2 regions of the Pseudoalteromonas sp. SR43-3 genome follow, and region 1 is predicted to be linked to the other one. Evidence: predicted binding sites of a transcription regulator. Region 1 holds the regulator's gene; the other holds the start of a gene.
What was found. Region 1 encodes FliA, which starts transcription of late flagellar genes. Its sites were predicted from a motif close to CTAAAGNTNNNNNNNNNNNNGCCGATA; they were not measured.
Positions count from the first base shown of each region.

Region 2: H5088_RS09755 (VC2046/SO_2500 family protein) is a predicted target of FliA. The motif match lies at 1,731-1,757, and genes of this name have one in related genera.

Region 1 is NZ_JACJEC010000005.1:218,792-221,976, forward strand. It holds gene H5088_RS09040 (chemotaxis protein CheA) at 1-379, opposite strand, end outside; gene H5088_RS09045 (protein phosphatase CheZ) at 395-1,168, opposite strand; gene cheY (chemotaxis response regulator CheY) at 1,186-1,569, opposite strand; gene H5088_RS09055 (RNA polymerase sigma factor FliA) at 1,610-2,320, opposite strand; gene H5088_RS09060 (MinD/ParA family protein) at 2,347-3,185, opposite strand, start outside.
Region 2 is NZ_JACJEC010000006.1:91,823-95,007, forward strand. It holds gene H5088_RS09745 (diguanylate cyclase) at 1-492, opposite strand, end outside; gene H5088_RS09750 (DUF6172 family protein) at 687-989, opposite strand; gene H5088_RS09755 (VC2046/SO_2500 family protein) at 1,169-1,696, opposite strand; tRNA gene H5088_RS09760 (tRNA-Tyr) at 1,809-1,893, shown strand; tRNA gene H5088_RS09765 (tRNA-Tyr) at 1,943-2,027, shown strand; gene H5088_RS09770 (M48 family metallopeptidase) at 2,107-2,805, opposite strand; gene H5088_RS09775 (MHYT domain-containing protein) at 3,122-3,185, shown strand, end outside.

The sequences.
Region 1 (3,185 bases):
GACCTAAGATATGAAGAGTATGAAGTAATTCAGGATCTGCAGGTTCAGGCTTGTCTCTGTTTTGGATAGTCGCAAACATCTCATTAATGGTGTCTAGTGCTTGTAAAATAACATCCATTAACTCTGAGTTGACTGTTCGCACGCCTTGACGTAGTAAATCAAATACGTTTTCAGCACCGTGACAAGCATCAACAAGTTCTGTCATAGCTAAAAAGCCTGCACCACCTTTTACAGTGTGAAAACCTCTAAATATAGCGTTTAGTAACTCGGTATCTTCTGGATTATTTTCCAGCTCAACTAACTGTTCAGATAAAAGCTCTAGGATTTCTCCAGCCTCTACAAGAAAGTCTTGTAAAATATCTTCATCGACTTCAAACATGCAGTTACTCTCCTCTTAGAAGCCCAAACTTGATAAAAGATCATCAACTTCATCTTGATCAGATACAACATCATTACGCGATTCTTTATCAATAATAGGGCCTTCAGGACCTGCTAAAGTTTGTGTGGCAACTGGTTCTTTTATTTTTTGTTGTTCTACTTTATTCGCGGTGCTGTTAGTGTCGTCTTGTTCAGCAAACGCAGTTAAAAGATGAAGTAAACTTTCTTCTACTTCCCTAACAAGTTCGATAACACGGCGAATAACTTGACCTGTTAAGTCTTGATAGTCTTGAGCCATTAGTACATTTGTCATTAAGCTTTGAAGCTCATCAGTCTTATGATGAGAGTTGTTCATAAACTTATCGATGCTATGGCAAAGTTGCTTAAACTCACCAAGCTCAATCTCGCGGCTCATTAAACGATCCCATGTCGGTTTGATATGAGATATTTCGTCCGCTAACTGTTGAGCTATAGGTAAACTGGCCTCCACTGCATCCATTGTTTTATTAGCCGCATTTTCTGTCATTTCTATAACATAATTAAGCCGCTTTTTAGCATCTGGAATCGCATCTGTCGTTATATCAGTTAAGCGAGTATCAAGCTCAAAACTTTTAAGGGCTTCGTGCAGTTGACGAGTCAACTTTCCAACTTCAGCAAATAATTCAGACTGCTCTTTAGATGCAGCCTCTAAAATCAACTGATTTGCTTTGTCTTGCTCATCATTTTCTAAAAAAACAACGAGCTGACGAGCTTGTTCTAACGTTATTTGAGGCGCAGCTGGTGCTGGCATAAGCCTCTCCCCCATCATTAGCCTAAGCGTTCAAATACTTTTTCTAATTTAGTTTTTAATGTTCCAGCCGTAAATGGCTTAACAATATAACCATTAACACCAGCTTGCGCTGCAGCTATTATTTGTTCTTTTTTAGCCTCTGCCGTTACCATTAATACAGGGATATGTTTTAACTTATCGTCTGCACGTATTGCTCTTAAAAGATCAATACCCTGCATTCCAGGCATATTCCAATCCGTAACTACAAAATCAAACACTTGATTTTGCAACATAGGCAAAGCTGTAGACCCATCATCAGCTTCTTGAACGTTAGTGAAACCTAAGTCACGTAACAGGTTTTTTATAATGCGTCTCATTGTTGAAAAATCATCAACTACAAGAATTTTCATGTTTTTATCCAAAACATCCCCCAGTGAGGTATTAACCTTTGTTTACTTACTACTAATTTATCCAGTCATTGATTTTAGCTTTAAGCTTAATCATCGCCTGACCATGTATCTGACTTACACGCGATTCACTTACATCGAGTATATGTCCTATTTCTTTTAAATTCATTTCATCGTTATAGTACAAAGAAAGCACCATTGCATCACGCTCTGGTAATGACTTAATTGCACTTAGCAAAGACTCATTAAACCTATCATTTTTAACATTATTAAAAGGTTTATCTTGTGCTAAATCTTGGCCTACGGGAGTAATAACATCCTCATCTACACCAAGGTCTTCAATACCTAATATTTTACTCGTATTCGCATCATTTAAAATATGATGGTACTCATTGAGCGAAATTTCAAGTTTTTCAGCAACTTCTATATCCGTTGGTTCGCGGTTCAGACTACTTTCGAGCTCAGTAATTGCTTCTGCAACTTGCCTGTTTTTACGGTGAACTGAACGAGGAGCCCAATCACCACGGCGCATTTCATCAAGCATAGCACCGCGAATACGAATACCGGCAAAAGTTTCAAAGCTTGCGCCTTTTGTTGCATCAAAGTTTTTGGAAGCTTCTATTAAACCTATCATTCCTGATTGAATTAAGTCATCAAGTTGAACGCTAGGTGGTAATCGAGCAATTAGATGACATGCCACTTTTTTAACAAGTGATGCATGCTTCTCAACAATCACATTTAAATTTTGTGTTGATTGATATCCCATAGCTCTATTCACCAGTGTTGTCATAATTAACCGTTTACTAGTTTCTCAATGAAAAACTCTAAATGCCCAGATGGTTGGTTGGGTATTGGCCATTTAACTGCTTTTGTTGCCAGCGTTTTAAACGCAAGAGCGGCTGGCGAATTTGGAAAGAGCTCTACTATTACTTTTTGACGACGTGTTGCTTTGCGCATATTTTCATCATAAGGAACCGTTGCTACTAGCTCCATTGATACATCTAAAAAGCGGTCGGTAACTTTAGATAGCTTTGCAAACAATTCAGTGCCTTCACGCATACTGCGCACCATATTGGCAACAATTTTAAATTTATAAACGCCGTGCTCACGACTTAATACTTTAATAAGTGCGTAAGCGTCGGTGATTGATGTCGGCTCATCGCATACAACAACCATTACATCTTGCGCTGCACGCGAGAAGCTCAGTACCATGTCTGAAATACCAGCAGCTGTATCTACAATTAAAATATCAAATTCGGTATTCAATTCGCTAAACGCACGAATTAGCCCAGCATGCTCAGATGGTGATAATTCAACCATACTTTGCGAACCCGATGTAGCGGGTACAATTTTAATTCCTGCAGGGCCTTCAACTAAAATTTCATCAAGCTCACATTCACCAGACAAGACATGTGACAAGTTACGCTCTACACGTAAACCAAGCATCACATCACAGTTTGCTAAACCCAAGTCAGCATCTAGCACTAATACTCGATTACCTTGCTGCCCAAGTGCAATAGCTGTATTTAGAGAAACATTTGTTTTCCCTACTCCACCTTTACCACCGGTTACAGCGATAACTTTTACGCCGTTGTTATTGTTTTGACTCATTTTGCGCAGGCCGCTTGCTT
Region 2 (3,185 bases), on a different contig from region 1:
TTTAGAAAAATGTGCATCAAAATAACGGCGATTGAATACTTTAGTTAAATCATCTAAAAATACTTTTTGATTGAGTAAGTCGTGTTGTAATTTTAACGTTATATGGGCACGAACCCTTCTAAATAGTGTTTCTTTTACAATCGGCTTTTTAATAAAATCAACAGCTCCGGCTTCCCAACACTCTTCTTCTTCGTTTTCAAAGGATGTAACAAAAATAACTGGGATATCCTGTGTTTCAGTATTATTTTTTAATTTTAAACATGTATCAATACCACTCATTCCACCCATACTAATATCGAGTAGGACTATATCGGGTACATTTACATTACAAATTTCAATTGCTTCTTCACCACTTCCAGCTGTTGTCACATTAAAATGCTCAGATAATATTTTTTTCAATACGATTAAGCTTAATAACTGATCGTCAACTATAAGTACTTTAGAATTCTTTAAACTTAGTTTTAATTGATGGTCAGAGTAATTTATTGGCATAGTAAAAAATGTTTTGTTTTTTTAATTAAAAACAGCCTATAGCATCACATTTTGTTATGCAAATGTTAATTAAGAGGGATTCTACTTATTAGTTACTAATAAAAATGCTTTTTAGTAAATCTTTATTGCATAAAAACAAAAAATGAGCCACTTGGGCTCATTTTATAACTTTGAATACTTAATTTAGTTAAGTATTATTCGTCATCATCTAAATCTAATTGCTGACGTTGAGCAGGTCGAGCTAAAATCTCTACATAGAAAGAGGTCAAACCTTGCTTTTCAATTTCGCCAATTTGGTTACTTAATTCAGCAACGTGCACAACTTGCGCATCTTCAGCTGTGTTACCAAACTTACAGTCAAATGCCCAATAGTCAGCATCTTCAGGTAGCGTTTTATTACGCTCTCTTTTCAAATATTTTTTCACTTCGTGCTTTGCAGCATCAACCATACGAGGGTATTTGATTTTCTCGTGATTTAGCGTGAATGTTTTCTTCATTACGTTCCTAATTACCTTGGTTTAATGATAATGGCATTTCATGTCATACCATTTGACGCCATTATAGCAATTGCATTTAATTTTTGGATGCTTTTTTTTCATTAAATCAATTATTAGCAAATATATAAAGCAGACCCGTTATAAAGCATATATTAACTGATGATTATTACAATCATATATCACACCGCAATAAGCTGAAGTGGTTGATGTATTGCATCACTATTTAGGCTGTCGTAAAAAGCAGCTGCATTTATAGGGGGATTCGATAGTTGTGTTTGTTCGCTTTTAATTCTTCTTCTGACAGCAAGCTCACAGTTATCTATTATATTAAGTGGAATATGCTTATCATCATTTCTAATCGCAAGTGGTTCAGGGCTTAAGCATTGCCTTAACTTAATACTTGTCATACCACAGCGCTCCCCTTCTTGAGATATTAATGATGCATTAAACTGTCCAACCAACATATTGTATTCATCAGGGGCTAAAAGTTGCTTTGGACCTGCGCCAAATTGCTTTCTTAATGCCTCTTCTTCTATAACTAAATTATCTATTTCAGTTTTTGGTAAATGAAATTGGCTAAAGTCGAGTGCGTCATGTGACAGCATCGCTAATAGTAGAGAAAATTCGCCACGGCGATTTTCATGCACACTATTATTGAGCCTACTGTTTAACTGACTCTCTGTGATTAACAAATCATCTATTTGCATAGTCTTTAGTCGATTGTGGTAACTGATAGATATTTATCGGCTTTATTTCAATTTTCTTTAGCTTTTTTCTTTACTTAAATACGCAATTTGCTATTATCAGCGCCGTTGCATTGGAGGGGTTCCCGAGCGGCCAAAGGGATCAGACTGTAAATCTGACGGCTCAGCCTTCGCTGGTTCGAATCCAGCTCCCTCCACCACTTTTCTTACCGCTAAGTTAAGTGGGGCCAAATGCAATAAAATTAGTGTGGAGGGGTTCCCGAGCGGCCAAAGGGATCAGACTGTAAATCTGACGGCTCAGCCTTCGCTGGTTCGAATCCAGCTCCCTCCACCACTTCTCTACTATTCCTATATTCCTATATTCCTATATTCCTATATTCCTATATTCCTATATTCCTATATTCAGGTTAACTTCAAAACACCCATTGTAAACTCATACTGTTTTTCTTTAGCCATGTTGATGATGCTTTATAATTAGGAAAAAAATGCTCAACGTGTTGCCAAAAAGCTTTGCTGTGGTTTAAGTGACGTAAATGCGCTAACTCGTGAACAATCACATAATCAATAGCATGATAAGGGGCTCCGATTAAATGCAAATTAAATGTTAGCTCTCGCTTACTATTACAACTTCCCCACTTTCGCTTATAAATAGCTACTTTTAGACTCGTAGGTAATTCTTCACCCATTTGTGCGCAGAAGTACGCTAAACGCATTTCTATATATGCAGTTAGTTGCTCTTTTAAATATTCTTCAAGAAGTTGCTGATATTTTTGCGAAGTATTTTTAACGCGCGAAGAGTGTGTAATAAGCAAGCTGTCGTTACAGTTTAGTACTTCGGACTTAGTACCTTGCTTAAATTCTATGTTTATAATGCTATCAAAGATTAAAATTTGTTTGTCTTTGAGCGGGTTCTGTCTGCTATCAGCAATATTGTGCTGTTTAGTTAATTGAGCATTTACCCACACCTGCTTATCAAAAAGCCATTCTTGGATGTGTTTATTACTAACAAATTGAGGGGCATATACAGTCACCTTCTTGTTATGTACTTTAATGGCAACCGTTTTACGTTTTATACTTTTCTTTAACTGATATTCAAACACTTTCATACTCATTAATGATATTGCTACGAGAAAATTCACCAGCAATTAATAAAACCAAATAAAGTGTAATTTTCGCTTAGTTAAGCCAATTCATTAGTTTTATCAAGGTTACTCGATAGAAACTTAAATATGACCATATAAATCTAACTTAGTCCTGTGACAGGCAATACATTAGAATAAAAAACACCAACTAAAAAACTAATGCCTGATAAATAAAAGAAAACTAAAAGTAATAAATTCGTTATTTTAATCACTTCATTGAATTAACAGTTTATTTATTAATTAATTAGATTAAACTTGATAAATAAAGATTATATTTTGAGCCATTATGTTATCAGCTTTTTTTATCACAGACCAAGATCCTAGCTTAATCATTAATGGCGTTTACGATC